DNA from 2 places in the Pedobacter sp. GSP4 genome. Region 2 is predicted to be linked to the other one. Evidence: riboswitches for the same ligand, from Rfam matches in the RefSeq annotation. Region 2 holds a riboswitch; the other holds the start of a gene.

Region 1 (11,369 bases), on a different contig from region 2:
GGTCATACCAATGTTACTGGCATGCATCATCTCTCCGGTTTTAATGCCATGTTCGCCTTCCGGGCAGGCCAGCTGTTTGGCAATACTTTTTAATTCTTCTTCCGGGTGTTGCTGTTCCATAACCAAAGCTAAAGATTTACGGCTACAGATTTTTACATCTTTTAGGGCAAAAGTTACAAGATTATTTAATTACCTGAACTGGCTTTTTATTTTCATCTATGGCAACAAAAGTAAAATCGCCGTGTACGGCAAGTTCACGTCCTTCGGCATACATCTGTTCGATGTAAATTTCTACATTAACCTTTAAACTGGTATTGCCCACATGGCTTACCTGGCCAATAAGCTCTATAATGGTGCCGGCAGGGATTGGCTTTTTAAAATCTATCCTATCGCTGCTTACGGTTACCATAATCTGCCTGCTAAAACGGGTTGCGGTAATAAAGGCAACTTCATCCATCAAATGCATGGCCGTGCCGCCGAAAAGGGTATCGTAATGGTTGGTTGTGTTTGGAAAAACGGCTTTAAAAATACTGGTTTTAGAGTTTTCTATTCTTTCTTCTAAGGTCATGCTTAAAGTTTAAAATTAGCCACGGAAACACAGCTACGCACAGAATATTTTAGTTCTTCAGTGGTTCTGGGCTTCCGTGGCAAAAGTATTAATTTACCTGGAGATCTTCAGCCAGCACTTCTTCTGTTTTACGCATCTCTTTTGCGGCTTCTACCATTTCTATCAAAGCCTTTTTGGTTTCGTCCCAGCCACGGGTTTTTAAACCGCAATCGGGATTAACCCAAAGCTGCGCGGAAGGAATAACAGCTTTTGCTTTTTTCAACAGCTGAACCATTTCTTCGCGCTTCGGAACCCTTGGAGAGTGGATATCGTATACCCCAGGACCAATTTCGTTCGGATATTTAAAATCGGCAAAAGCATCTAACAGTTCCATTTGCGAACGCGAGGTTTCGATGGTAATTACATCGGCGTCCATATCGGCAATATTCTGGATAATATCGTTAAACTCCGAGTAGCACATATGTGTATGGATCTGTGTATCATCTTTAACACCGCTTGCCGAAATTTTGAAGGCTTTAACTGCCCAGTTTAAATAGTTTTGCCAATCTGCCTTGCGCAGCGGTAAACCCTCCCTAATGGCTGGCTCGTCTATCTGGATAATTTTTATCTCAGCCTGTTCCAGATCGCAAACTTCATCGCGGATGGCCAATGCAATTTGGGTACAGGTTTCTGACCGGGGCTGATCGTTACGCACAAACGACCACTGTAATATGGTTACAGGGCCCGTTAACATGCCTTTCATGTGTTTATCGGTAAGTGATTGTGCGTAAGCTGTCCATTTTACCGTCATAGGCTCTGGACGGGAAACATCGCCAAAAATAATAGGCGGTTTCACGCAGCGCGAGCCATAACTTTGTACCCACCCATTTTTAGAGAAGGCAAAACCAGCTAACTGCTCACCAAAGTACTCCACCATATCGTTGCGTTCAAATTCGCCATGAACCAGTACATCCAGATCGATTTCTTCCTGCCATTTTACTGCTTTTGCAGTTTCTTCGGCTATTAAGCTGTTGTACTCATCTTCGGTAAAAGTTCCGTTCTTGAGTTTAGCCCTCCAACTCCGTACTTCTGCTGTTTGCGGAAACGAACCGATAGTAGTTGTGGCGTAACTTGGCAGATTGAGTTCCTGCTGTTTAATTTTTCGGGTAGAAAATGCACTTAAGCGCTCAGCATCGTCGGATTTTAGTGCCAAAACACGTGCTTTAACCTCAGGATTATGAATGATTTTGGAAACTTTACGGTTGCTGATGGCAAGCTTGTTTTCTTCCAGTTTTTGCAGGGTAGATGCAGGGCTTTCGTTTGTGATCAGTTTTTTTAAGGTGGCCAGTTCGGCAATTTTTTGCTTTGCATAGGCGAGCCATTGTTTAATTTCTGCTGAGAGATTTTGCTCGTTGGTTTCGTTGTCTAAATCAACAGGCGAATGGATTAAAGAGCAGGATGGCGCAATCCAGATTTTATCCCGACCTCTTTTTTCGATAGCCTGGTTAATGATGGAAACCGATTTTTCAAAATCATTTTTCCAGATATTTCTGCCATCTACCAAGCCCAGCGAAAGGATGGTCTCTTCTTTTAAAGCAGCCAGCACATCCGTTAACTGATCTTCAGCACGTACGAGGTCGATGTGCAGTACATTTACAGGTAAAGCAGCCGCAAGCGCAAGATTATTGCCCAGGCCTTCAAAATAAGTAGCCAATACAATTTTTAATTGTGGAAAAGCCTTCCTGATTTCTTTGTAGGCATATTGGTAGGCTTTTTGATCTTTTTCGGTTAAATCTAAAGTTAAAAATGGCTCGTCGAATTGTATATACTCGGCTCCCAAAGCGTCCAATCGGGATAGTATATCGATGTAAACCGGAAGAAGGTTCTTGATCAGATCTATTTTTTCGAAACCGGCTTCTTTTTCCTTACCCAGTAAAAGATAGGAAACAGGACCGATCAAAACCGGCTTAGTGGTTAGCCCAAATTGTTTAGCCTCATAAAACTCGTCGATAATTTTAGTCGAGAACAGTTTAAAAGGCTGATCTTTATAGAATTCTGGAACAATGTAGTGATAGTTGGTATCGAACCATTTGGTCATTTCCATGGCTACAACATCTAATCCATCTTTTTGATAACCCCTAGCCATGGCAAAATAAAGGTCCAGTTCGGCGTTTCCTTTTTTCAAGATTACTTCATTGTACCTTTTCGGAATGGCGCCGAAAGTTAAGGAATGATCCAATACATGATCGTAAAAAGAAAAATCGTTTGATGGAATAATATCTATCCCAGCTTCTTTTTGAAGTTTCCAGTTTTCGTGGCGGATGTTTTTCCCCACCTGAAGTACATTTTTGTACCCAGTTTTATCTGCCCAGTAATTTTCGCAGATTTTCTTTAATTCCCTTTGGCTACCTATTCGCGGATAGCCCAGATTTTGCGTTAGCATCTCTTTTAAAGATTAAGTAAATAAATCGTTTAAAAGCCCTTTAAGCAATATTTTATGATGCTTTTGGTTAAAATGAAAAGGAAAGGTTAGGGCGCAAAAAACCTACTTATCAGCCAGAAGCTTAAAGCAAAATTTAATAAAATGGTTAATTCTATCATGAACCTATCAGACCTGACCAATTGCTTTATAACGCGAAAGCACCGTCAATTCGATATCGGTAGGTCTCCTGACTTATTCCCGATTTTATCGCCTTCCCATACCGATAAATCGGCACAGTGGCATATTGATAAAACCGTTGTTTCGTTTAAAAACAGAATTTACAGTTGCGCGACAGCTCGTGATTTGCACACGATTCCCTTTTAATCTACAGCTAAGTAAAGCCAATATCGGTTGATGAAAAAATAAAGTTAAGAACTTACATCAAAGGCAAATGTAGAGATTAAGATGGAGGATTTTTTAAATTTTTAATGTTTTTTGCACCGCATGAGATAAAATAAAGGCTTTTTGAGCTATATAATTCTGTCAAAACCTGCACTGTAACAAATTTGGCGCATGTAAAATCGCTACATTTTCTCTATTATATTTGATTATCCAACAAACAACCCGATTATGATAAAAAACTACTTCAAAAATACCTGTTTTGCTTTTTTGATAATTTCGTGCTGTGCGGTTCAGGCACAGGAAGTGCCCACGCCAAAAACGCATTTTGGTTTCGATATCGGTGATAACTACCAGCTAGCCAATTATACCCAAACGGAGGCTTATTTTAAAAAACTGGCCGAAACATCAAAGCGTGTCAAGCTCGTAGATATAGGTAAAACCGAAGAAGGAAGAAGCCAGTACATGTTAATTGTTTCTTCGCCAGAAAATTTAAAGAAATTGGATCGGTATAAAGAAATTTCGCAGCAGCTTGCACATGCCGAAATTAATGCCGAACAGGCTAAGGCCTTGGCACAGGAAGGAAAAGCGGTAGTTTGGATTGATGGCGGGCTGCATGCAAACGAAGTGGTTGGCGCACATCAACTGATACAGACGGCCTATGAATTTGCTTCTAAAAGCGATCCGGAAACCTTGCGCATTTTGGATAATGTAATTATTCTTTTTACACATGCTAACCCCGATGGCCAGGAACTGGTAAGCAATTGGTACATGAGGGAAAAAGACCAGAATAAAAGAACAACTTCGGGCCTGCCGGTACTGTATGAAAAATATGCTGGACACGATAATAACCGCGATTTCTTTATGTTAAACCTTAAAGAAACACAGAACATAGGGCGTCAGCTTTTTGTAGAATGGATTCCGCAGATTATGTACAACCATCACCAGGCTGGCCCTGCCGGAACAGTAGTGGCCGGACCTCCTTACCGCGATCCTTTTAATTATGTATTCGACCCCATGGTGCTAACCAGTTTGGATGCTGTTGGTGCGGCCATGCACAATAGAATGAATGTAGAAAATAAGCCTGGCTACACCCAGCGGGGCGGTTCGGTTTATTCTACCTGGTATAATGGCGGGTTAAGAACAACAACTTATTTCCATAACATGATCGGGCTGTTAACCGAGATTATCGGTAACCCCACCCCATCAGAAATTCCACTGGTTCCATCGCGTTTATTGCCAAACGGCGATTCGCCAAACCCGATTACTCCGCGCAAATGGTATTTTAAAAACTCAATTGATTATTCTGTATCCCTAAATTATGCTGTTTTAAGTTATGCCCAGCGCTACCGTGATGAACTGCTGTTCAACATTTATCAAATGGGCAGAAATTCTATTGAGCGCGGTAAAAAAGATACCTGGTCGTTTTCCCCGAAAAAAATAGAAGCCATTAACAATGCCGCGAAAAACGACAAAGGTGCAGCGGTTGCAGGTGGAGATGCTGATTTTGGACCGAGACGGCAGTTGAGTATTAAAGCACTCGATACCGTGATGAAAGCACCAGCGAACCGCGATCCAAGAGGTTATATTTTATCTGCAGATCAACCTGATTTTAATTCGGCCATTAAATTTTTAAATGCTTTGATCAGAACGGGTATTGTGGTTCAAAAGGCAAGTTCGGCATTTACAGTAGCGGGCAAAAATTATCCTGCCGGAAGTTATGTGGTAAAAACCGATCAGGCTTTCCGTCCGCATGTTTTGGACATGTTCGAACCACAAGACCATCCAAACGATTTTAAATATGAGGGAGGCGCACCAATTCCCCCATACGATGCTGCCGGATGGACTTTGGCCTATTTAATGGATGTAAAGTTCGACCGCATTTTGGATGATTTTACCGGCCCTTTTGAGAAAAATCCTTACGGAGCATTATTAAAATCTGAAAATAAACTGCCAAGTGGATCAGGCTATGTATTAAGTGCGGCACAAAACGATTCTTACACAGCAGTAAATGATCTGTTGAAGAATAAAGTTGCTGTTTACCGCTCTACCGAAAACGGCGATTTTTATGTTTCATCCACAGGGAAATCGATACTGGAAAAAGCAAATGTGAAACTTAAAAGTGCCCCGGCCCCAAAAAACAAAGTTGAAATTTCAGCTGGCCGTATTGCTTTATGGGATACTTACGGAGGCTCTATGGCCTCGGGATGGGTAAGGTTTTTAATGGAGCAGTATCACTATAATGCAACTGTAATTTATCCTCAGGATATTGATGCCGGAAATTTAAAATCCAAGTATGATGTAATTATTTTTGTAGGAGGAGCAATTCCATCTGTTCAGAGCGGAGGTGCTGGAAACAGATCATTTGGTCCGAAGGCAGAAGAAATTCCTGAAGCTTACAGAAACCGTTTGGGAAGAATTACCGCTGATAAATCAATCCCTGAATTAAAGAAGTTTTTAGAAGCCGGTGGAAACATTGTAACCATAGGCAGCAGTACCAATTTAGCTTTCCACTTAAAGTTACCTGTTCGCAATGCAATGGTGGAAATTGTAAACGGTGAGGAAAAACGTTTGCCTGCAGAGAAGTATTACGTTCCCGGAAGCGTTTTAAATGTAGGCGTTGATACTTCATTGCCAACAAACTGGGGTATGGAAAAAGAAGCAGATGTGTATTTTGATAACAGTCCGGTTTTTAAACTTACAGGCGATGCCATCGCATCAGGAAAGATTAAGCCTTTAATGTGGTTTGAAACAGCTGCGCCGTTGCGCAGTGGCTGGGCCTGGGGCCAAGCTTACCTGCAGGATGGTGTAACCGCTTTTGAGGCAAAGGTTGGCAAGGGAAAACTGCTGGCTTTCGGACCTGAAATAGCTTTTAGGGCACAAACGCACGGAACTTTTAAGTTAATATTTAATCAGCTGTATAAATAAATGCTGTGATTTAAGAAGCCACTATACTTAACGATAGTGGCTTTTTACTTTGGCTTTACTTTCCCCATTTATAATCAATTTACTTTTGTGTCATGAAAGTAGAAATCTGGTCGGATGTAATGTGTCCGTTTTGCTATATCGGAAAAAGGCATTTTGAACAAGCTATGGAAAAGCTGCCTTTTAAAAATGAAATTGAAGTGGATTGGAAGAGTTTTCAGCTCAATCCGGAATACCATAACACCAATAACGAAACAGTTTACGATTACCTTTCGAGAAGCAAGGGAATGCCTGTTGAACAGGCTAAACAGATGACCAAACAGGTTGTTGATATGGCTGCAAATGCGGGCTTAACGATCGATTTTGATACTAATATTCCGGCCAATACCTTTAATGCACACCGCCTGATCCATTTGGCAGCACAACATAACCTACAGGATTTAGCTGAAGAAAAGCTTTTTGAAGCCCATTTTGTTAAATCAAAAAATATCGGCGAAAGCAGTGTTTTGATTGATCTTGCGGTAGAAATCGGTTTAAATAAAGAAGAAGCAGAAGCGGTTTTAAGTAGCGATCAATTTGCCGAAGCTGTTCGTTACGATATTTACGAAAGCCAGAATTTGGGTATCAGGGGCGTACCTTATTTTGTTATGGACCGTAAATATGGTGTTTCGGGCGCTCAGCCCGTTCAGGCTTTTACCGATGCACTTACCCAAAGTTTTACAGAGTGGAAAGAAGCTCAGCCAAAAACTACACTGACCTCATTAAATAAAAATAATGATGCGGTTTGTGATGAAAATGGCTGTGAGATATAGGGTTGTTTCCCGCAGATTACGCTAGCATTAACAAAACCTATTAAATTTTCGTCATTGCGAGGAGGAACGACGAGGCAATCTTTTACGCCATTAACTCTTTCTAGAAAGATTGCTTCGTCGGCTGAAAAAGCCTTCTCGCAATGACGATTTTTTATGGTAGTACTCGAAAGATTTACCGCTGGTTCTTCAACGGGGTTAAGAGGTATTCCAGTCCATTAACGCGTATTTCGAACATGGTAGCCATTAAATCGCCTAATTTTCCCTTTGGGAAACCTTTATCTTTATACCACAGCAAATAACTTTCGGGAATATTACAGATTAGATAACCTTTATATTTTCCGTAAGGCATTTGCATTTTCACTAAATCGAGCAACAAGGTTGGGTCTAACATTACAATATAAAATCTAAGTAATTCTCTTTGTTAATAATTGAAAAAGTGGCTTTGGGATAATTTTTAGCGAAAAAACCAGGTATTTTCTTTTTCTGACCACCCCACTTGAAATCGACCGCTAAAATTTCCCCATTTTTAACTTCGATAAGGTCGATTTCCTGTTGATCGTAAGTTCTCCAAAAATAGTGAGTAGCATTTTGTTGTTCGTATTCTACTTTCTTAATACGTTCGCTAAAGCAATAGTTTTCCCATAAAATACCCTGATCATTACGTAGCGCTAACAGTCTGAAATCATTAATAATTGCATTTCTGATACCGTTATCGTAAAAATACCATTTTGACGATTTTGTAACTTCCTTACGTAGATTATTGCTGTATCCGCCGACTTTGTAAATAATAAAAACTTTGGCAAGCAAATCGAGATAACGATCTACTGTATTTTTACTAAGGCCCAGCGTGCGGGAAATTTCATCAATTGAAACCTCTGAGCCTACTTGGTATGCAATAAGTTTTAATAGTTCCAAAAGTTTCGCGCTATTCTGTATGTTTTCATACATCAGGATATCTTTTAATAAATAAGATTTAACAAGCTCTGTTAAATACTGCGCTTTTTCGGCTAATGAATCCAAGTGGAATAGTTCGGGATATGAACCAAAGATTAGCCTTTCTTCTAGGTTCTGAGTTGTTTGTAAAGCATTTTCCCTTTTATCCAGCTCAAGCTGTGCTATTGGGTAAAGATAATAGGTTAAACTTCGGCCGGTTAATGGTTCGCCTGTTTGGTTTGAAAGATCAAAGGTAGAGGAGCCACTCGCAATTATGGTTAAATCTTTGAAAGTATCAATCAACAGTTTTAATATCTTTCCTATTTCAGGAATAACCTGTGCCTCATCAATAATAAGCAGCTTAGCTTCTCCCAAAATTCTTTTATAGTTAGCCGCAGTTCGCGTAGATAATAGTGCCTGTACATCCTGATCCTCGCCATTTAAAGAAAGATGGTTAATGTTGGCATCTTTTATGATATTTTCTACCAACCAGGTTTTTCCTACTCTTCGGGTTCCAAATATTAAGATAACCTTATTTTTCCCAATTTTATTGAGGATTATAGGTTGTAAGGATCTGGTAATTTGACTTTCCATTTAAGCCAAATATAGTAAAAAACGTTAATTCAGTCAATAGACTGACTCAATTAACGTTAATTCAGTCAACAGACTGACTGAATTAACGTTTTTTTAATCAATCAGCTCTAAAGTTTCAATAGCTTCTTCAACGGTATTAATGTTATCAAAAGCAATTCTTAAGGTATTTTTAACCTCTTTTAAATTGCACATGCGCGGGTGGTTTTGTGCAAAAGTTAAAATTTTGGTAAAGGTATTCGAATCGAAATATTTCGATTGTTTATCGCTTAAAAAGTAGCCACGCAAGCTGTTTTTCTTGAAACTGATTTTTTCGAAGCCGAGTTTTTTGCCCAACCACTGCAAACGTACCACACTGAGCATGGTTTTTACCTGTGGTGGAACCGGTCCGAAACGATCGGCCAAATGTTTTTCAAAAATCGCTAGTTCGGCTTCGTTATCGAGTTTAGAGAGTTCGGTATATAAGTTGTACCGTTCTGTAATATTGGTAATATAGGCATCCGGAATATAGAGTTCCAGGTCGGTATCAACCTGCGTAAAGCCAACAAAGGGCCGTTCAGGTTCATTCTCGAAAAGGCCTTTAAACTCAGCTTCTTTTAACTCCTGAATGGCTTCATCTAATATTTTGTGGTACATTTCGAACCCGATTTCTGCAATAAACCCGCTTTGCTCTGCCCCCAATAAGTTTCCACTTCCGCGGATGTCCAAATCGCGCATGGCTACATTAAAACCACTGCCGAGGTCAGAAAATTCTTCAATGGCGCTTAAGCGCTTACGTGCTTCGGATGTTAAGGTTGATAAAGGCGGCGATAATAAATAACAGAAAGCCTTTTTGTTACTCCGGCCTACCCTGCCCCGCATTTGGTGCAGATCGCTCAGGCCAAACATATGGGCATGGTTGATGATAATGGTATTGGCATTCGGAATATCCAAACCAGCTTCGATAATGGTGGTGGCTACCAGCACATCTTTTTCACCGTTAATAAAATCGAGCATTACATCTTCTAGCGCATCGCCATCTAACTGGCCGTGCGCAATCCCTATCCTGGCTTTAGGTACGAGCTTTTGTATCAATCCACCTAGTTGCATCAGGTCATTTACCCGGTTATGGATAAAGAAAACCTGGCCCCCGCGGTCCAGTTCAAACTGAACAGCTTCCTGGATCAGCTTATCATTAAAAACATGTAACTCTGTACTAACCGGTTGGCGGTTGGGTGGTGGTGTGCTGATAATGGATAAATCGCGGGCCCCCATTAACGAAAAATGCAATGTCCTAGGGATAGGTGTTGCGGTTAAAGTTAACGTATCAACATTTACCCGTACCGCTTTTAACCTTTCTTTTGCGGTAACACCAAATTTCTGCTCCTCATCAATAATCATGATGCCCAGATCTTTGAACTTTACATCCTTGCTCAGTAAGCGGTGGGTACCGATTAAAATATCAACTTTACCTGCTGCAGCTTCGGCCAGGGTATCTTTAATCTGTTTATTGGTTTTAAAACGGTTAATATAATCAACCGTAACCGGGAAATCTTTTAGGCGCGAAGAGAAGGTTTTAAAATGTTGTAGCGCCAAGATGGTGGTAGGCACTAAAACGGCAGCCTGTTTGCCTTCTGCTACAGCTTTAAATGCAGCACGCACGGCAATTTCGGTTTTTCCGAAGCCTACATCACCGCAAACCAAACGGTCCATTGGGTGTGGCGACTCCATGTCTTTTTTTACATCCTGTGTGGCCTTTAACTGATCGGGGGTATCTTCGTAAATAAAAGATGCCTCCAATTCGGTCTGCAGATAGCTATCTGGCGAAAAAGCCGTTCCGGCCTGGGTTTTACGCAAAGCATAAAGCTTAATCAGGTCGCGGGCAATATCTTTAACTTTTTTTTTAGTAGTTTTTTTTAGCTTATCCCAGGCATCTGTACCCAGTTTATTCATTTTGGGCACACCGCTTTCCTTGCCACTGTATTTGGCAATTCGGTTTAGTGAGTTGATGTTTACATAAAGCAGGTCGTTGTCTGCATAAATCAAACGGATCATTTCCTGGGTTTTGCCATTTACTTCAACTTTCTCTAGGCCGGCATATTTGCCAATTCCATGATCGATGTGTGTAACGTAATCGCCAGATTTGAGTTCCCGCAGATCTTTCAGGGTAATGGCCTGGCTTTTTTGATAACCTTTTTTAAGCTTGTATTTATAGTAACGGTCAAAAATCTGATGATCGGTGTAAAAAGCCGTTTGGATTTTCGGATCAACAAAACCTTCGCGCAGCATACTGTTGATCGGTGTAAATTTAGCCGTTTTATCAATGTCCTCTAAAATGGCGTACAAACGCTCAATCTGTTTTGGCGAATCGGTAAAAATAAAGTTGATAATGCCTTCCTTTTCATTCTCCTTCAGGTTGTGGATAAGCAGATTGAAATCCTTATTGAACGAAGGCTGCGGCTTGGTTTCGAACTCAAAGCGGTCGTCGGTTTTATAAAAGAACTGTTTACCAAATTCCACAAGCGGAAAATCGTGAAGATGATCGCCCAGTAATTTTTCGTCGGTAAAAGCAAATTTAGGGTCGATCCACTCCGGATTCTGTGTTTTATCGGCAGCTGGCAGGGCTTTCCACAGCTCAACGGCCTTTTTAAACCCGGCTTTAACAATATCGAGGGTAAATTCTACATCTTTAAACCAAAGCTGGGTATCCTGATCGATATAATCGAGGATGCTGATATTGCTTTCGGTTAAAAACTTGGCC
Region 2 (11,369 bases):
GTAAACCGGACGATGAGTGGTATGAGCTTGCAGGTAGCGAATACAACAACCCACTTACCATTAAAAATTACGAAATAACCTATACCAACCCAAAAGGTTTCGCCAATGTAAGCTGGACAGACAATCAGGGCGGCAGCGGAACATATGATGTAAACAGTTTCCATAAGCATAATTTCTATCCTGAATTTGCTCCAAACCAAGAAAAACTAACACTTAAAGGAACATTGCTTCCATCTACCTGGGGTAAAAACGGAAGTATTTTTATCAATAATGCATTTCCTTGGGGCTATACCGATAGCTGGTCGTTAGATGATGATTATGCCACTAAAAGGTATAACAGCTTCGATATTGATTGGGCTGTAGATCAGAATGGGAAAAAAGTTGCTTTAAAAACCATCGATTTTGTAAAGGTTTACACCGGGCAAAGAGAAAAAGGAAATACGCTTTTGGGAGAAGTATCTACCGAAGTAAAAGGCGCAGCCGATCTGGGGATTAAATAGGTAAGACAAGAAAACTTTTTAAACATGAAAATTAAATCAATAGCACTGGCCCTTCTTTCATCCGCTGTACTGCTTTCCTGTAAGAAAGAAAATGCGGGCGAAAAAGAAGGAGCGGGTGAAAAACCGGTGGCGGGCACATCGCCGTATGTAAATAAAATTTACGAGTTTAAGCAGGCGCCCGGACAATTTGCCAACGATCTGGTTAAAACAGATGTGCTGCTTGGTAACGCCGGAAACGGTCTGGTATCGTTAGGCGGCTATGGCGGTTACATAGTTTTTGGCTTTGATCACAGCATCAGCAATTCTGCTGGGGCCGACCTCGGCATTTATGGCAATCCGCTTATTGGTGTAGGGATGGAATTCTCCGAACCGGGCATTGTAAGCGTAATGCAGGATGCGAATAAAAACGGCCTGCCCGATGATGTTTGGTATGAACTTGCCGGAAGTGATTACAATGATGCAGCTACGCTTAAAAATTATAAAATAACGTATTACAGGCCAGCCAAATTGAGTGATGATATCCGCTGGACCGACAATCAGGGAAGAGAAGGGCTGATACTCCGAAACCAGTTCCATGCGCAGGATTATTTCCCAGCATGGGCAACAGCAAACGAAATTTCCTTTACCGGCACTTTGTTGAAAAACACTTTAATGCCCGGTGAAATCATAAGCAACAAGCCATTCAGTTTTGGGTATGCCGACAATGGATCGGGCGAGTATGTTAGCGTGCAAGAGCAACTGGGCAGGGGATACAACACCTTCGATATCGATTGGGCTGTAGATGCCACCGGGAAAAAGGTAAGCTTGGCAGCCATCGATTTTGTAAAGGTTTACACTGGCCAGAACAGCAATGGAAACCCTTTCCACCCTGATAACAATAACGACCGTTCACGCTACATTGGCGAAATCTCGACCGAATTTGGTGGAGCAGTAGATCTTAAACTTTTAAAAAAATAAACAGTACAAAATGAACAAAAACAACTTTAAGCCATTATTAATAAGTGCAATACTTTTAACAACAGCGCTTTATTCATGCAAAAAAGATAATGTAGAATCATTGCAGGTTGATCCCGTTGCTGGTAAATATGAAAATGGCTTCTTTGTAATAGGTGAAGGCTCTTACGGACAGAATGCGGGTAGTGTGAGCTTTTACCGTTATGGTGATGATACTCTTAATACCAGGGCTTACGAGAAAGAAAATCCGGGCAGAATATTATCAAATACAGCAAAAACCAGTACACTACAGTTTGCTTCTATTATTAACGGCAGTATTTATTTATTGAGTAAGATTAATGGCCCGATTGTTAAAATAAATGAATATACACTAAAAGAAGAGGCGAGGTATGTGCAGGAAACCAGTAACTGGAGAAGTATTGTACAGGTAGAAGGAAACCGAGGTCTTTTAAGTGCCAACGATGGTGTTTACCAGATCGACCTTAATACCCTTACCGTTCAAAACAAATTAACCACTGTAGGCGCTGTGAATACGGGCGATATGTGGAAAAAAGGCGATTACGTTTATTTGCTGCAGAGCAATGGCGCAAAGATCATTTCGGCAAGCAATTACTCTTTGGCAAAAACCTTCTCGAACATTAACCGTGGCTTTGCACAAACACCAAATGGAAAAGTTTGGGCTTCAACGGGCAGCCGGTTAATTGCAATCGACAATAATTTGGATACAGCAGGTGTAGCTTTAAATGTGGCCATTGGAACTTTCGGGCTCGATGCGCCAACGCGTATCACGGCTTCAACAAAAGAGAATGCTATTTTTTATCATTCAGGTAAAGCAATTTACAAATATGTTGATGGTAATGCCGCATCAATATTGCAGCCATTTATAACCATTACCGAAGATCCTTTTATGGTTTATGGAGCAATCCGTTACGATAGGAACAAAGATTACCTGGTGGTAAACGGAATTCAAGGTTACGGTGCAGCTTCTACAGTGAATTACTTATTGATCTATAATGCATCTACCGGGGTATTAGTGAAAAAAATCAAATACGGTGGCGATGGTGTAACGACAGATTTTTCGAAGATCTTTTTTAATGATTTAGCCATTTTCCATTAAAATATAATAAATAACCTCTCTTATGTTTAGGGCCTGCATTTTGCGGGCCTTTTTCTTTGTGGTTTCCTACTGCAAAATCTTTTACAGTATTAATAAAGACCAAATCATACAACGGAAGCTTCAAGACCTATCGGATTAGATACCATTCCTATTTAGAGACATTCAAAACATATCTAATTAAATATATTTTGAGTCAATTAAGACTGAAATCATATCTAATTAGACACTAATTATATCCCGAAAGACTGAATGGGTATCTAAATATAATGAAATAGTATCTCGCAAGGCTCAAATCGTATCTAATTATACAAAAATCATATTTTACAGTGCTTAATTAATGTAATGCAACGATACTTTCGGCTATTCACTCTTTTTGTTACATTTGCGCTGCTTTTGGTTTCCGGTGTAATAATCGGAATTAAAAGGGAATACAGTGTAAATCTGTAACTGTCCCGCAGCTGTAAGCTCTATAACGGTTTTCTACAAACGTCACTGTTCCATTATACCGGAGCGGGAAGGCAGAAAACCGGGAGCAAGTCAGAAGACCTGCCTTAAGCATTTAATTTCATAGCTTTCGAGGATTGAAGCTAGGATTGAGGTACTTAACGTTTTTCGTATTTTCATTTCCGTTCCAATCTGTTGGCTGTGGGCAAAACTCACAATCAAATGAACAAAACAAGAATTTTAGCTGTAGCCGGCCTGGGCCTTGCACAGTTATTGCTTAGCCACTTGGCTAATGCACAAAATCAAGACAGCTTACAGCTTAAAGATGTGGTTATTTCTGCCACCAAAAACAATCAGAAACAATCGCAAACCGGTAAAGTAGTTACCATCATCAGTCGCGAAGTATTGGAGCGCAGTAATGGCAAATCGTTGCCCGATCTGCTTACCGAACAGGCGGGCATTGTAATCAGCGGGGGCAATAGCAGTCAGGGGAAAGATAAAAGTATCTTTTTTAGGGGCGCTTTAGGCGGTTATACCTTGGTGCTTATTGATGGTATTGTACAGAACGATCCGGCCAGTATTAGCGGAACCTTCGATCTACGTTTGTTCTCTATCGATCAGATAGACCATATTGAAATTTTAAAGGGCGGTCAGTCTACCATTTATGGATCAGATGCCGTTGCGGGTGTAATCAATATTGTAACCAAAAAAGGCGGACCTAAAGGTAATACCATTTATGGCGTAGCGAGTGCAGGTAGTTTCGAAACCTATAAAGGCACAATTGGCTTAAATGGCGGTGTAGAAGGCTTTACTTACAACATTAACTACACACATTTTAAAACTGATGGGATTTCTGAAGCAGCTACCCCGGTAGGAAGCACAGCTGTATTTGATAAAGATGGTTTTAAAACCGATGGTGTAAACGCCAATTTCGGTATTAAACTGGATAAAAATTTCTCCGTTAATCCGTTTTTACGCTATTTCTATGGTAATTATAAAATAGATGAAGATGGTTTTAAAGATGGTTTACCAACCAATAATTCAGTTTTAAAACAGTTTAGCGCAGGTTTTAATGCCGAGTACAAGTTAAACAGCGGAAAAATCACTTTAAACTATAGCCATCAAAGTAACTCAAACGATGTTAATTCGAGCTTTATGGGTTTTGCCAGTAATTTCTTGAACTATGGTAAACTCAATACAGTTGATTTATTCTACAACCAAAAGCTTAGCAACAAACTGGATTTATTGGTAGGTATCGACAACAGAAAGATGAAACTGATTACCGATACGCAAAATCCAACCACTAATATCTTTGCGGCTTACGGATCATTGTTCCTGCATGATTTAAGTGTGTTTAATCTGGAAGTAGGTGGCCGTTACAATAAACATGATCAATATGGCGAAAATTATACCTATTCAGTTACCCCAAGTATCAACATCATCAAAGAAATAAAATTATTCGGAACAGTATCTACTGCGTTCAAAATCCCTACGTTGAATATGTTGTTTGGACAGTATGGAGCTAATTTGGATTTAAAACCGGAAAAATCTCAAAATTATGAAGCCGGTGTGAATTTTAGCCTTGCCGATGAGCTGTTTACCTTGCGTGTTGCAGGTTTTAAACGCGATTTAACCGATGCCATTGTATATACCACCGGTTATTTTAATCAGGGCAACCAAAAATATAAAGGTTTTGAAGTAGAGCCAGCAGTAAAGTTCAGTATTTTTAATGTAAACGGCTATTATGCATATGTAGAAGGAAATACCGGAACAGTAGATTATTTGATCCGCAGGCCCAAACATACCTTTGGCATTAATGCAGGCGCGCAGGCCACAAGCAATTTATATGTAAGTGCCAATTTCCGTTATTTTGGTAAGCGTTACGATACCAATTTTATCTCTTATACTACTGAGGAACTGCCATCGTATAAATTGTTAAATGCATATGTAGAATATGCATTGGCTAAAAAACGGGTAAAATTATTTTTTGATGCAAAAAATATCCTGAACCAGAAATACAACGAAATTATCGGATACAATACACCTGGCTTTAACTTTAATGCAGGGGTAAGTTTTAATATCCGCTAATAAACTTTAACTTTGCAGTAAATAATAACCAAAATAAAATGTCTCATTTAAAATTCAATCCACGCACTTTAATTTTGTTGTTGATGATCTTGGCCATTACGGCTTTCCGTTTGTTAGTCACTTTCAACTCAGATGAATTAAAATTTGCCAACTTCTCATCAATAGGAGCAGTAGCTTTATTCGGTGGGGCATACTTTAAAGATCACCTTAAAGCCTTTGCTTTTCCATTATTGAGTTTGTTTTTAAGCGACTTTATTTTGGCAACTACCATATTTAGCAAATACAGTAGCGGTTTTCTTTACGAAGGCTGGTATTATACCTACCTTGCGTTTGCTTTGATGGTTTTGGTAGGCAGGGTATTGCTTAAAAAGGTAAACGTGGTAAACCTATTGGCCTCAACACTGGTAATTGTATTTATCCACTGGATTGTTACCGATTTTGGTGTTTGGTTTCAAAACCCATCGTACACACAAGATTTAGCTGGTTTTTGGTTGTGTTTAGAAAGAGCTATTCCTTTCGAGATTAGATTTTTAGAAGGAACGGTAATTTATGGTGCACTATTGTTTGGCGCTTTCGAGATTTTAAAGGCAAAATATCCGGTATTAAAATTGCAAACACAAGAGTTGTAATCCATACTCACTTAGATATTAAATCCTCTTTTGATTCGGTTCAAAAGAGGATTTTTTTTAACTTAGTACTCCGCGTCATACTATCCAAAGTTATCGGGATCAGTATCTGATAAGGGGAGTTAGAGGAGCCGTTGTAGAAGTAGAATTGTCATCCTGACCCTGTAAAAGGACATGACCGAAGACCTTTTAAAGCATTTCGACTACTTGTCCCGAAAATCCGGAAGCTCAATGTGACAAATCATATGTGTATGATAGGCCATTAACACAAAACTAGATATTATAATGAAAGTCGTTTCCTTTTTGCCTGCTGCAACCAAAATGATCTACGATATGGGCCTACAAGAATATTTGTACGGTGTAACCTTCGAATGCCCTGTAGAAGCAGCCGCGCAACCAAAAGTTGTCCGCTGCATACTGGAAGGTAAAAATTATACCAGTATCGAGATCGACCGCATTTTTTCAGCATCAAAAGCACAGGGCAAAAGTTTGTATTGGGTGGATGATGAATTATTGGAAAGCATTGCACCTGATATTGTTTTTACACAGGATATCTGCGAAGTGTGCAACATTGATACCGTTTGTACAGAAACCGCGGTAATGAAATTGAGCAAGCAGCCTACTTTGGTGCCATTATCGCCAAATAACCTGCAAGATGTTTTTGAGTGCGCCATTACCATTGCCAAAGCTTTAGGTAAGGAAGAAGTGGCACTAAATTATTTAGCCGGACTGCAAAAGCGGACCGATTATATCTTAGATCAGCTTAGGCTAAACCGTGCGCCATTAAAAAGGATTATGCTAATGGAATGGATTGAACCGATCTACAATTGTGGCCATTGGATTCCCTTTCAGATTGCAGCGGCCGGTGGGGTAGATATGCTTTCTAATCCTGCCGGAGATTCTATTGTTACCCCTTGGGATAAAATATTGAGGTACAATCCAGAGGTGCTGGTTATTGCGCCCTGTGGTTTTGACAAAACCAGAACCACAACAGAAATGGATTTACTCACCGCAAAAACAGGTTGGAATAACCTCGAGGCTGTAAAAAACAACCAGGTTTACATAGCCGATTTCGATATGTTTACCCAACCCAGTATAGGTACGCTTGTAGCAGGTATTGAGGCGTTGGCCTGTATGTTCCATCCCAATATCTTTAAGGCAGAAGAGAAAATCGCTAAAAAGTTTATTCATTACAATCAAGCTATTGAATCACATCAACCTGTGAAATCATAATATCTTTAAAATCAGTGTAATCATACTATATGAAAGTAGTCATTTTAACAGGGGCAGGGATCAGTGCCGAAAGTGGGTTAAAAACATTTAGAGATTCTGATGGATTATGGGAAGGCTACAATGTATATGATGTGGCCACGCCCGAAGCCTGGGAAAGAAACCCCGAATTGGTTCAGGAATTTTATAACGAAAGAAGAAGACAGGTTTTAGCCGCTCAGCCCAATCTGGCGCATCAGATACTGGCCGAACTCGAAAGCCACTTTGATGTTGAAATTATTACCCAAAACATTGACGATCTGCATGAGCGGGCCGGTTCTACAAAAGTAACCCATCTTCATGGCATCATTACCCGGTCGCAATCAGATAAAAGATCGGGCTTAACCTACCCAATTGTTGGCAGTGAAATTAAAATGGGTGAGTGCTGCGAGCTGGGTTCTCAGCTAAGGCCGCATGTGGTTTGGTTTGGCGAAGCGGTGCCGATGATCGAAGTGGCGGCCAAAATCTGTAAACAGGCCGATCTATTTGTGCTAATCGGTACATCATTAGCCGTTTACCCTGCTGCCGGATTAATCGATTTTGTGCCATCAGCAATAACAAAATACATTATCGATCCACGTACACCCAACGTAAAACGCTATAAAAACGTTGTCAATATTGAGCAAAATGCCGTTGAAGGTGTAGCCGAACTGAAAAAAATATTGGTCAATGCCTGAAAAGAAATCCTGTATATTTAACTGGAGCGGCGGTAAAGACAGTACACTTGCCCTGCATTATGCGCTACAAGACCCTACAATTGAAATCCGTTATCTCGTAACAACCCTTACCGATAAATATAACCGCGTTTCTATGCACGGCGTAAGAGAGGCTTTGCTCATTAAACAGGCAGAAAGTATTGGTATTCCGCTTTATCAGATCAGGTTGGGCGAAATGCCCGATATGGAGACCTATGATGAGGCAATGAAGATGCATCTTTCTAAATTTAAAGCTGAAGGCATCACGCATTCTATTTTTGGCGATATCTTTTTAGAAGACCTGCGGGCCTATCGCGAAAATAAACTAGCAGAAATTGGTATGGAAGCTATTTTCCCCTTATGGAAGAAAGATACCAAGCTTTTGATTGATGAATTTTTAAACCTGAACTATAAAACCATCATTGTTTGCACCCAGCAAAATTTGGAAAGTATTTGTGGAGAACTAATTACACGCAGTTTAATAGATAAACTACCTGTTGAAATAGATCCCTGTGGTGAAAATGGGGAGTTCCACACTTTCGCTTTTGAAGGACCAGTTTTTAAGCAAAATATAGACTTTACGCCCGGTGAAAAGGTCTTTCGCACGTATAATGCGCCTGCCAAAACAACATCAGATAGTGATTCGCCCTGTTCACATTCAACGCTTTCTGGCTTTTGGTATTGTGATCTGATAGAATAAATTTTAATCGGTTAAAACATTTTGGCATCATTTTTTCTTTAGTATCTGTAATTAACTAAAATCGCACATTGTAATGAAACCTGTTTGGTGAGTTAGGTTGCCAAACAAGCATCATTTAAAATCAAAAGTTATGAAAAAGATATTCATGGTAATCGCACTTAGTTCTGTAATGTTTGCCTGTAACAATAAGGCCAAAGAAGAAGCGGCATTAAAACAACAACAGGCAGAAAAACAGTTGGCCCTTAAAGCTGTAAAAGACAGTTTAAGGTTAGATAGCTTTAAAAAGGCAGAAGTTGCTAAAGTAGAACAAGAGAAAGAAGCCCAGCGCCAGGCCGAATTAGCGGCAGCTAGAAGGGCAGGAGCCAATTCTTCAAGATCATATGCAAGCTCTGGCGGTAGTTCAAGTGGAGCGTATGGTGGTACGCAACCAACAGCTAAGAAAAAAGGCTGGAGTGATGCAGCTAAAGGTGCCGTAATTGGTGGTGCAGCAGGTGCAGTTGGTGGAGCCTTAATCGATAAGAAAAAAGGTAGAGGTGCCATTATTGGTGGTTTGGTTGGAGCCGGTGGCGGTTATTTGATCGGTAGAGGTGAAGACAGAAAATCAGGCAGGGTACAGCCTAAAAACTAAAAAAGATTTTTAAATTATATTAAAATCCCGATTTACGTCGGGATTTTTTTTTGCCCTCAAAATGATTTATATCTTTAAAAAAAAATAAAATAAAACAATGATTGAAACCCAAACTGCAGATAAAGGCCAGATTCAACATTTTGTAATGTTCTGGTTAAAGCCACAATTAACCAAAAATGAAATTGCAGAATTCGCTAATTTCTTCGAAAGTTTAAAGCCAATTAAATATATTAAAACCCTGAGTTATGGTTTGGCGGCCAATACACCAGTGCGTCCGGTTACGGATAATTCTTTTACTTATTCACTCACCATTACCTTTGCCAATATCGCCGATCATAATGCTTATCAAGAAGATAAAACGCATTTAGATGCAGTAGAAAAATTTTCTAAAAACTGGTATAGGGTAGTGGTTCACGATACTGTTATTTCAGTTTAGAAACGGAGCCTTTACTGTTAGGTCTTTTCTTTGAGTAAGCTCCTAAATTATGTAGGCATATAATTGATAATATTGAGTTCGGCTGCTTTGTCATTCCGAATGCAATGAAGAATCTTATTGTATTAAATTATCATATTTCAGTATAAATCCGTGCTTCCGTGGCTAAAAATATAATTGTTTGACAGTGATCTTTCTTAATGTCCAGGATGACACTGAAAGTGAAATTTCCTTTTATAAAACGTCACTTATCGGCCAAATCAGCCAAACTTCCGATTTATTTGGTAAAATATAAAATCAAAATTATATTTTGTTAATGTGTTTAATTATCAATATATCAATAAGTTACGTTTTTATACTTAAATAATCTGTTTTATTGCAGCTCATTTATAAGTCTTAAAAAGAGCTTAAATACAGAATATAATTCCGTTATGGTATTTATGTAGTTGTAAATCAATTAGTTAATTGATTTGTTTGCCTAGTATTGATGCCTGCTGTATGCTGCAGAAAAATCTGATCTCATCAGCTTAAATCTCTCGATAACGGTTTGGATAAATTCTTCATCAAGTATTTCGAATACATCATTCACTCCACCTCCACTGAGGTCCAGTTCAGCCAATTTGTAACTTTGTTCAAAAGTTCCCTGCTCAAATTTTACAATGTATTTCTGGTTCATTGAAAAAATGGTGATCTTACATGCTGGGTGTGGAAGTTCTGCTATTACTCTCATTTTAATTTATTGAATGGTTTGTTGCTTAAATCAATGGTTTTGGATATTCTACTTTTAGGCCGTTTAATGATCCATGGCTTTCAATTATTTCGAAGCGTGCAAACAGCTCTTCGCTGTACCACTTCCGTTCTCTGGTGAGTTTAATTACATCGGCATGGTCAAAGGTTTTGTAGGCATAGTTTTTCATGCTTTCCGCATCAGTCCAGATGGAAAATGTAGCCTGATCAAAAAATGGGTTTTCTCCAATACCTGCCGAAAGGATAAATCCCGGAGCGGTTCGCATAGCTTCTGCAGCTCTTTTAATATTGCTCTTAAATTCCTTTTGTTTGCCAAACCTGATGGCTGCCCGGGTAATAACTGCAATTGGCCCAGTAGGATTTTCATAATTTTTATCAGCCTTAAATGGTTCTTTTTTAGACCATTGCCCATGACTGCTTAAAGGGTTTAATAAAATGGTAAACTGCTCTGTTCCGAAAAATTTAAACCATTTAATTACTGTTGAATCCGAATAGAACATATCGCAATCCGCTCTATTTTCCCAAGTGGTGAGTACTGCCCAGTGCTTAAAATCCGGCGCCAAGTCTACCTGTGCATTTTTGCCGCTCCCCATCAGTTTCCAAAAGTTACATTTTTTGTTTAACCATAAGGGAAGCCGTAAAACAGCCATCCCAACAAAAGCAAAAGGAACAGTGTACCAACGGAATTTAGTAATGGTTAAAGCTGTGATCATGCAAATCAAGGTTAATTGCCAAAACTAAGGAATTTAAGGATAGGTTATCGTTCAAAATTTCGTCATTAAATGGATCGCCATCTCTGCATCTGGTAAATCATGATTAACTTTGGCTAAATAGAAATTAATATGGCAGAAGATTTAACCATAACCAGAAACGCTTCAAAAGAAGAACAATATCAGTCTATCATTCCTCAAATTGACGCTTTGCTTAGTGGCGAAACAGACTTTGTTGCTAATCTGGCCAATGTAGCTGCCGCCTTAAAAGAGCAGTTTAACTGGTTTTGGGTTGGTTTTTACCTGGTTAAAAACGATGAACTGGTTTTAGGTCCATTCCAAGGACCAGTAGCTTGTACCCGTATTAAAAAAGGGAAGGGCGTTTGCGGTACATCTTGGGCACAGGCCGAAACCATTATTGTTCCGGATGTTGATGCGTTTCCCGGTCATATTGCCTG

The links. Region 2 has a riboswitch for cobalamin ahead of ACS5PU_RS05370 (TonB-dependent receptor plug domain-containing protein). Riboswitches for the same ligand answer to the same signal wherever they lie in the genome.
Region 1: another riboswitch for cobalamin. It lies ahead of metE (5-methyltetrahydropteroyltriglutamate--homocysteine S-methyltransferase); the one in region 2 lies ahead of ACS5PU_RS05370 (TonB-dependent receptor plug domain-containing protein).

The regions. Positions count from the first base shown of each region.
Region 1 covers NZ_JBPZIR010000003.1:367,593-378,961, reverse strand. Annotated here, with positions in the region: gene ACS5PU_RS08825 (class I SAM-dependent methyltransferase) at 1-120, opposite strand, end outside; gene ACS5PU_RS08820 (acyl-CoA thioesterase) at 182-568, opposite strand; gene metE (5-methyltetrahydropteroyltriglutamate--homocysteine S-methyltransferase) at 657-2,990, opposite strand; cobalamin riboswitch at 3,190-3,390, opposite strand; gene ACS5PU_RS08810 (M14 family metallopeptidase) at 3,600-6,296, shown strand; gene ACS5PU_RS08805 (DsbA family oxidoreductase) at 6,389-7,105, shown strand; gene ACS5PU_RS08800 (DUF3820 family protein) at 7,278-7,496, opposite strand; gene ACS5PU_RS08795 (ATP-binding protein) at 7,496-8,632, opposite strand; gene mfd (transcription-repair coupling factor) at 8,726-11,369, opposite strand, start outside.
Region 2 covers NZ_JBPZIR010000002.1:429,505-440,873, reverse strand. Annotated here, with positions in the region: gene ACS5PU_RS05385 (PKD domain-containing protein) at 1-500, shown strand, start outside; gene ACS5PU_RS05380 (PKD domain-containing protein) at 525-1,457, shown strand; gene ACS5PU_RS05375 (DUF5074 domain-containing protein) at 1,468-2,571, shown strand; cobalamin riboswitch at 2,949-3,139, shown strand; gene ACS5PU_RS05370 (TonB-dependent receptor plug domain-containing protein) at 3,238-5,103, shown strand; gene ACS5PU_RS05365 (DUF6580 family putative transport protein) at 5,142-5,732, shown strand; gene ACS5PU_RS05360 (ABC transporter substrate-binding protein) at 6,015-6,962, shown strand; gene ACS5PU_RS05355 (SIR2 family NAD-dependent protein deacylase) at 6,992-7,675, shown strand; gene ACS5PU_RS05350 (diphthine--ammonia ligase) at 7,668-8,393, shown strand; gene ACS5PU_RS05345 (YMGG-like glycine zipper-containing protein) at 8,524-9,021, shown strand; gene ACS5PU_RS05340 (Dabb family protein) at 9,119-9,457, shown strand; gene ACS5PU_RS05335 (hypothetical protein) at 9,933-10,184, opposite strand; gene ACS5PU_RS05330 (DUF3291 domain-containing protein) at 10,210-10,914, opposite strand; gene ACS5PU_RS05325 (GAF domain-containing protein) at 11,044-11,369, shown strand, end outside.